2 regions of the Serratia sp. LTN-2 genome follow, and region 1 is predicted to be linked to the other one. Evidence: predicted binding sites of a transcription regulator. Region 1 holds the regulator's gene; the other holds the start of a gene.
What was found. The regulator sigma-54, encoded in region 1, starts transcription at its own class of promoters, with help from an activator protein. The targets are predictions, from matches to a motif close to GTTGGCACANNTTTCGCTNT.
Positions count from the first base shown of each region.

Region 1 (4,438 bases):
TCCAGCGACAGGTTTTTGCTGGAGAGCGGGTGCAGGCGGCGGGTGTCGCTGTAACGGCGGATCAGCGTGTTGCGATCGGCGTCGAGGAACAGCAGCTGCGGCGAGAAGCTGTCCGGCAGCTGAGTCATCGCGTATTCGAACACTTCCGGCGATTCCGGCATGTTGCGCACGTCGATGCTGACCGCCGCGGAGATATTGCGTTCCGCCAGCGTATTGGCGAGCTGCGGCAGCAGGACCACCGGCAGGTTGTCAACGCAGTAAAAACCCATGTCTTCCAGCGCCCGCAAGGCGACGGATTTTCCGGAACCGGAACGGCCGCTGACAATCATCAGCACCATGTGGCAACTCCCCTGGCATCGCGGCGGCGTTCATCGCCACCGTTGGAAACTTTGTTATTCCGGCCGCAGCCGGATCCATCATCGTGAAACAGTATCGTTATCCGGGCTGGAAGTCACGCCGGCCGGGCATCACTCGGTGATGATTTGGTAAAGTTCTTCGTCGCTCTGCGCGGCGCGCAGGCGGCGGCATACGGTTTTGTCGGCCAGGCGTTTGGCGACCAGCGACAGGGTATGCAAATGGGTTTTGCACTGATCGGCAGGCACCAGCAGCGCGAACAGCAGATCGACCGGCTGATTGTCGATGGCGTCGAAAGCGATGGGTTGGTCGAGACGGATAAACACGCCAACGGCCCGCAGTGTGTCCTCTTCCAGTTTGCCGTGGGGAATGGCGATACCGTTGCCGATACCGGTGCTGCCCATGCGCTCCCGGGTGAGAACCGCGTCAAACACCACCTGCGAAGGCAGATTGAGCTGTTTGGCGGCCAGTTCGCTGATAATTTCCAAAGCCCGCTTCTTGCTGGTGCAGTGTACCGAGCTTTTGGTGCACTCGATGTTTAACACCGAGCTTAATTGCATATATTCGTTGTTCATCTCATCTTCACTTAAAACCGCGCCACCGGGCGGACCCGGCAAGGCGGTTTTTCGTCGGTTTTAACCCTGATTACCGTTCGGCGCGTCACCCATGCGGGTCACGCGCCGAACGGCGAGGCTGCGACGTATGCAACCTCATGGAATGGGTTAGGGTGTCAGTGTTGCTTCAATTTGTCTTTATGTTTGTTCAATTGACGTGCCAATTTGTCGATCAGCGTATCAATTGCGGCATACATATTCTCGTCTTCCGAGGTGGCGTGCAACTCGCCTCCATTCACGTGCACCGTTGCTTCCGCAATTTGCTGCACTTTTTCCACACTTAATACAACATACACCTGATTGATGCGATCAAAATACTGTTCGAGTTTGGCGAACTTGTTGTTCACGAACTCGCGCAACGGATCGGTGATTTCGATGTGGTGTCCGGTAATGTTGAGCTGCATAGTGTCTTCCTTCTCAATAGAGGTCAAACCAACTGTTTGCGTTGGTTCGACGGCGGGATGGACAAAGACTCTCGGTACTTGGCGACGGTGCGCCGCGCCACGATGATCCCCTGATCGGAGAGCAGGGTGGCCAGCTTGCTGTCGCTGAGTGGTTTGGCGGGGTTTTCCGCCGCAATCAATTTCTTCACCAACGCGCGGATCGCCGTCGAGGAGGCTTCGCCGCCGCTGTCGGTATTCACGTGGCTGGAGAAGAAATATTTCAATTCGAAAATGCCGCGCGGGCTGTGCAGAAACTTCTGCGTGGTGACGCGCGAGATCGTCGATTCATGCATCTCCACGGCCTGGGCGATATCCGCCAGCACCATGGGTTTCATAAACTCTTCGCCCTGCTCGAAGAACGCCTGCTGCTGGCTGACGATGCAGCGGGTGACCTTCAGCAAGGTTTCGTTGCGGCTCTCCAGGCTTTTAATCAGCCACTTGGCTTCCTGCAGGTTGCTGCGGATAAACTGGCCGTCGGCTTCGCTGCGCGCGCTGTTGCCCAGCGCGGCGTACTGCTGATTGATCTTTAAACGCGGCACGCTGTCGCCGTTGAGCTCCACCGTCCACTTGTTCTGCGTCTTGCGCACCAGCACGTCCGGAATCACGTATTCCGATTCGCCGGTATTGATAGACTGCCCCGGGCGCGGATCGAGCGACTGAATCAGCAGCATCGCTCCTTTCAGTGTATCTTCTTTTAGCCGGGTTGATCGCATCAGGCTGCGAAAGTCGTGGTTGGCCAACAGATCCAGATGCTCGCTGATGATCAGCCGGGCTTCGGCCAGATAAGGGGTGTCTTTGGCGTATTGGGAGAGCTGCACCAGCAGGCAATCGCGCAGATCGCGCGCGGCGACGCCGATCGGATCGAAACGCTGCACGCGCTTCAACACCGCCTCGACTTCCTCGAGGGTCACGTTCTCGTCGCCCAGGCTTTCCAGAATGTCTTCCAGCGGGACGGTGAGGTAGCCGGTGTCGTCCACCGCGTCGACGATGGAGGTGGCGATGGCGGCGTCGGTATCGGAAAACGGCGTCAGATCCACCTGCCACATCAGGTAATCCTGCAGCGTTTGGGTGGTCTCGCCCTGATAGACCGGCAGCTCATCGTCGCTGTAGTCGGTGCCGGTTCCGGACGGGGTGCCGGCGGTGTAGATTTCATCCCAGGTGGCGTCCAGCGGCAGCTCTTCCGGCATGTCTTTCTGTTCCAACGCCTCGCGGGTATCGAGCCCCTCGGTATCCTGGGTTTCTTTGGCGTCGATTTCGTCGTGCAGATCGGTCTGTTCAAGCAACGGATTGCTCTCTAGCGCCAGCTGGATCTCTTGCTGAAGCTCAAGCGTGGACAACTGCAGCAGGCGGATCGCCTGCTGGAGCTGAGGAGTCATGGCCAGCTGTTGGCTGAGCCTGAGTTGCAAACCTTGCTTCATAGTCTTCTGTCTACTTCCGTTAACGGTGTCGCCCCACAGGGCGCGCCGGCGCTCAGAGGCGGAATTCTTCGCCCAGATAAACGCGTTTTACCTGCTCGTCGGCCAGAATAGCATCCGGCGTGCCGTGGGCAATCAGTTTGCCCTGGCTGACGATATAGGCGCGTTCACACACGTCCAGCGTTTCGCGCACGTTGTGGTCGGTGATCAGCACGCCCAGGCCGCTGTCACGCAGGTGCTCGATGATTTTCTTGATATCGATAACGGAAATCGGATCCACCCCGGCGAAGGGTTCGTCCAGCAGAATGAATTTCGGGTTGGCCGCCAGCGCGCGGGCAATTTCGACGCGGCGGCGTTCACCGCCGGACAGCGCCTGGCCGAGGCTGTCGCGCAGATGGGAGATATGGAACTCTTCCATCAGCTCCTTGGCGCGGTCCTCGCGCTGCTCGCTGGTGAGATCGGGACGGATCTCCAGCACCGCCATCAGGTTGTCGTACACGCTCAGACGGCGGAAGATCGACGCTTCCTGCGGCAGGTAACCGATGCCGCGGCGCGCGCGGGCGTGCAGCGGCAGCAGGCTGATGTCTTCTTCGTCGATCACGATGCGCCCGGCGTCGCGCGGTACAATGCCGACCACCATGTAGAAGGTGGTGGTTTTACCGGCGCCGTTCGGCCCGAGCAGGCCGACGATCTCGCCGGATTTCACTTTCAGGCTGACGTCTTCGACAACTTTACGGCCCTTGTAGGCTTTCGCCAGGTTTTCTGCGATGAGTGTTGCCATAAGTGATTAGTTACTCTTTTTTTGCCCGTTTTTGTCTTGCAACTGCGACGGTACCAGAACCGTTGTCACGCGTTTGCCTTTGTCGCTAAACGCCTGCATTTGCTGCTGTTGCACCAGATAGGTGATGCGATCGCCTTTCACGTTGCTGTCGAGCTGCTCCAGATAGGCGTTGCCCGTCAGGGTCACCAGCTGGGTCGCCACGTCGTAACGCACTTTCTGCGCGTGGCCTTTGACCGGTTTGCCGCTGTCCTGCATCTGGTAGAAGGTTACCGGGTTGCCGAACGCTTCAATATAGGTCTTATTCTGATCTCCGCCCGGACGGGTGACCACCACCTTGTCGGCGCGGATATCGATGGTGCCCTGTTTGATCACCACGTTGTCAGTGAAGGTGCTGACGTTGCTTTGCATGTCCAACGACTGCTTGAGCGAGTCGATGCTGACCGGTTGGCTGGAGTCGGATTTCAGCGCCAGAGCAGGGGCGCTGGCGGCCAAAACTAAGCTGCCGATCAACAGATTACGGAGTTGGTTTTTGGTTCTGGATTTCATAGTTGGTCTTAACCTTATCAATCAGCTCAGCGGTTTTGGTCCGCAGGTTCCCACGCATTTTCATGCCGTTAGAGGTAAAATTGGTCCCGTAAAGCGTGACTTCGTCATCGGAGGTGACGTCCTGGGTGACCAGGTTTACCTGAGCGTTGTCCGTCTTAATTTTTTCCAGCTGCGTGGTGGTGGTCAGGCTGTTTACCTCGACGTGACCATACAGATACAGCATCCGGTCTTTTGTCAGTTTGGCGCGATCGGAGCGAACTGACCAGGTGGCCACCGCATTCTCAT
Region 1 covers NZ_JCAXDO010000009.1:61,879-66,316, reverse strand. Annotated here, with positions in the region: gene rapZ (RNase adapter RapZ) at 1-338, opposite strand, end outside; gene ptsN (PTS IIA-like nitrogen regulatory protein PtsN) at 468-929, opposite strand; gene hpf (ribosome hibernation promoting factor) at 1,085-1,372, opposite strand; gene rpoN (RNA polymerase factor sigma-54) at 1,396-2,829, opposite strand; gene lptB (LPS export ABC transporter ATP-binding protein) at 2,882-3,607, opposite strand; gene lptA (lipopolysaccharide ABC transporter substrate-binding protein LptA) at 3,614-4,153, opposite strand; gene lptC (LPS export ABC transporter periplasmic protein LptC) at 4,122-4,438, opposite strand, start outside.

Region 2 (4,438 bases), on a different contig from region 1:
CCTGTCACCGCCGGGCCCTGAATCTGCGTTTGCGCAGCCGCCGGGTTGCCGGCCGTCTGTGTAGGCACATCAGCACTCTTTTGCGCGCATCCTGCCAGCGTGATCGTCAGTGCCGCGGCACCGCCTACGATTTGCCAGAGTTTCATGGATCGGTCTCCTTTTTTATTATCAACATGTTGGTGGCTTTAACCACCGCACCCATTAAACTTAGCACAAAACACTGATAAATCCACTTTACCCCACCTATTAATCACTTAGCCCGCCGAAAACGCTCACTATTAAGAGCATTCTCATCACCGCTTTAACGCCGGATGTTGACGCCGCGCCGTGATATTCCGCACACTGAACAAAATGATTATTAGAAAGGTAACAATTTTATGAGCCAGGCATTGCAAAACCTCCTCGATCTGCTGGATCTGGAGAAAATCGAAGAAGGGCTGTTCCGCGGCCAGAGTGAAGATCTGGGGTTGCGCCAGGTGTTCGGCGGGCAGGTGGTTGGCCAGGCGCTCTACGCCGCCAAACAGACGGTGCCGGATGAGCGCAGCGTGCATTCGTTCCACAGCTACTTCCTGCGTCCGGGCGACAGCAGCAGGCCGATCGTCTACGACGTGGAAACCCTGCGCGACGGCAACAGCTTCAGCGCACGCCGCGTCAGCGCCATTCAGCACGGCAAACCCATCTTCTATATGACCGCCTCCTTCCAGAGCCCGGAAGAAGGTTTCGAACACCAGAACCAGATGCCGGACGTGCCGCCGCCGGAAGGGCTGCTGTCCGAATCAGAGATCGCCCAGAAGCTGGCGCATATGCTGCCGGAAAAAGTGCGCGATAAATTTATCGGCCAGAAGCCGCTTGAAATGCGCCCGGTAAAATTCCACAACCCGTTGAAAGGCAGCGTGGAGGAACCGCATCGCTACGTGTGGTTCCGCGCCAACGGCAGCATGCCGGACGATCAATGCATCCACCAATATCTGCTGGGCTACGCGTCGGACTTTAACTTCCTGCCGACGGCGCTGCAGCCGCACGGCGTCGGCTTCCTCGAGCCGGGGATGCAGGTTGCTACCATCGATCACTCGATGTGGTTCCACCGTCCGTTCCGCATGGATGACTGGCTGCTGTACGCGGTGGAGAGCTCTTCCGCTTCCGGCGCACGCGGTTTCGTGCGCGGCCAGATCTACACCCGCGACGGCGTGCTGGTCGCCACTACCGTGCAGGAAGGGGTGATTCGCCAGCGCGACGCTTGAACCGCGGCATGACATAAAGAAAGGGGCGATGTTTCCATCGTCCCTTTTTGCTTCATCATTATTTTACTGTTTAGCGCACTGCCCTGCTTCGAGTCTTACTGGTTGTAGGCGCTCTCGCCGTGGCTGTTGACGTCCAGTCCTTCGCGTTCCTGCTCTTCCGGTACTCTCAACCCCACCATGGCGCCCGCTATCTTGAAGGCGATAAAGGCGGCGACGCTCGACCACACCAACGTTATCAGCACGCTCACCAGCTGGATCCAGACCTGATGGCCCATCGTCACCCCTTCGGCATAGCCGGTGCCGCCCAGCGAAGAGGCGGTGAACACGCCGGTCAGCAGGCAGCCGACGATTCCGCACACCCCGTGCACGCCGAACACGTCGCAGGTGTCGTCCACCTTCAGCCATTTCTTCAGCGTCACCACGCCCCACAGGCCGGCGACGCCGCCCACCAGGCCGATGATCAACGCCCCGCCCACGCCCACGGTGCCCGCCGCCGGCGTCACCGCAACCAGTCCGGCGATCATGCCGGAGCAGGCGCCCAGCAGCGAAGGCTTGCCGCGCAACACCCACTCGGCGAAGGTCCAGGACAGAATGGCGCCTGCGGTGGCGACGACGGTGTTGAGGAACGCCAGCGCCGCAATGCCGTTAGCCGCACTGGCGGAGCCGGCGTTGAAGCCGAACCAGCCGATATACAGGATGGACGCCCCGGTAAACACCATCGGCAGGTTGTGCGGTTTGAACGCCTCTTTACCGAAGCCGGCGCGTTTGCCGATCAGGTAGGCACCGATCAGCCCGGCGCTGGCGGCGTTAATGTGCACCACGGTGCCGCCGGCGAAGTCCAATGCACCGTCGGTGGCCAGGTAGCCGCCGCCCCACACCATGTGCGCGATCGGCAGATAAGACAGGGTGAACCACACAATCGCGAAGATCAGCACCGCCGAGAAGCGAATGCGCTCGGCGAAGCCCCCCACCACCAGCGCCACGGTAATGCAGGCGAAGGAGGCCTGGAAGGCGACGTGGATCATCTGGCTGATGCTGCCGGTAACGCTGTCGATGCCGATGCCTTTCAGCATCGCGGTTTCGAACCCGCCGAACACCGCATTGCCCTCGCTGAACGCCAGGCTGTAGCCATACAGCACCCACAGTACGCAGACCAGCGCAAAGGTAACGGTGACCTGCGTCAGCATCGACAGCACGTTTTTGCCGCGCAGCAGGCCGCCGTAAAACAGCGCGATGCCCGGCAGCGTCATGAACAGCACCAACGCGGTGCAGATCATCATAAAGGCGTTGTCGGCCTTATCGGCGACCGCCGGGGCGGCCAGAGCCAAAGAAGGAACCAGGGTTACCGAACTCAGGCCCAACATGGATAACAGTCTTTTCATTATCAATCCATCCCCATTACTTAACTGAGTTCGCGGTTACAGTGCCGATTCGTCGGTTTCGCCAGTGCGAATGCGGATCACGCGTTGCAACTCGGCAACGAAAATTTTGCCGTCGCCGATTTTTCCGGTGTAGGCGGCTTTGCTAATCACATCAACCACTTCATCCAACTGATCGTCGGCGATGGCGATATCGATTTTGACCTTGGGCAGGAAGTTGACGTTATATTCGGCGCCGCGATACAGCTCGGCATGCCCCTTCTGGCGGCCAAAGCCCTTCACTTCGGTTACGGTCAACCCTTGAATGCCCACGGAGGACAGGGCCTCGCGCACGTCCTCCAACTTGAACGGTTTGATTACCACGGTCACCAGCTTCATATTGCCCCTCCACGAATTAAGCCCAAACTCACCCCTGGTACGCGTCATATGTAGCAAGGGCTGTGCCAAATTTAATTTTCCATGGCGATTCAGAAGATTAGCGGGCAGGCGGATGCCGCCGCGACGCAGCGCGGCACCGATACCTTGAATGGGTTAAATAATGCGCACTGATTTGGTGCGCATCGCGTCGAAAAAGTGCAGAAAGAGGGCATGGCGCTGGCGAGTTGCCTGCTGGTGGTGCGTTAGGAAGAAAGATGGGCCGCGATCGCGGCCCATGTTCAGGCGGGTTGGCTCTCCTCACGCACCGCTTCCGCCAGCTGCTCGCCCGCCAGCTGCAGTTGGTACATCTGGTAGTAGCGTCCCTGTTGCGCCAGCAGCTGCTGATGGTTGCCCTGCTCCACCGCCTGGCCGCGATGCAGCACCAGAATGGAATCGGCGTCGACGATGGTCGACAGCCGGTGGGCGATCACCACCAGCGTAGTGTGCTCGCGGATCACGCGCAGCGCCCGCTGAATCGCCTGTTCAGTGCCCGAGTCAATATTGGCGGTCGCCTCATCGAGGATCAGGATCTGCGGTGCCTGCACCAATACTCGCGCCATCGCCAGCAGCTGTTTCTGCCCGACCGACAGGTTATTGCCCTGTTCCCCCAGTCGGGTATGGATCCCCTGCGGGAAGCCGCGCACCAGATCCGCCAGCTGCACCGTTTCCAGCGCCCGCCAAACGGCCTCTTCATCGATGTTGCGCCCCAGTGTGACGTTGGCCAGCACCGAATCGGCGATCACCACCGGATCCTGTTGCACCATCGCCACGCCCTGGCGCAGCGTACGATGCGACAGGCTGGCAAGCGGGCGACCGTCGAGGCGCACTTCCCCCTCGCTGACCGGGTAATAACCCATCAGCAGGTTGGCCAGCGTGCTCTTGCCGCTGCCGGTGTGACCGACCAGCGCCACAAAGCCGCGCGAAGGTACCGCCAGCGAAATATGCTGCAGCACCTTTTTGTCCGCACGGTAGGCGAAGCTCAGGTCGGTGATGTCGATGCGCCCGCCGGCCAACGGGCGATCGTCGGCGCCGTAACTCTGCTGGCTGCGATCCATCAGTTCGAAAATACGTTCGCCGGCTACCACCGCTTGCTGCAGAATCGACTGCTGTGACGTCAGCTCGATCAGCGGTTCGTTCAAGCGCCCCAGGTAGTTGATGAAAGCGTAGAGTACGCCGACGCCAATCACGCCTTCACCGCTGAAGCCGAACAACATCAGCAAGCCGCACAGCACCAGCGCCGAAAACAGGCTGAGCAGCGGCCGCAACAGGAAACCGTCGAGCCGCAGAGTCTGCATGCGCGCCAGGTAGTGCGACTGGCTGGCGGCGCTCATGCGCTCGCCGAAGCGCACCTGCTGGCGGAACTGCTGAATCACGCCCATGCCGTTGATCACTTCGTTGAAG
Region 2 covers NZ_JCAXDO010000004.1:207,142-211,579, reverse strand. Annotated here, with positions in the region: gene AC6BYQ_RS10900 (YbaY family lipoprotein) at 1-146, opposite strand, end outside; gene tesB (acyl-CoA thioesterase II) at 378-1,241, shown strand; gene amtB (ammonium transporter AmtB) at 1,337-2,623, opposite strand; gene glnK (P-II family nitrogen regulator) at 2,660-2,998, opposite strand; gene smdB (multidrug efflux ABC transporter permease/ATP-binding subunit SmdB) at 3,277-4,438, opposite strand, start outside.
Region 2: glnK (P-II family nitrogen regulator) is a predicted target of sigma-54. The motif match lies at 3,049-3,068, and genes of this name have one in related genera.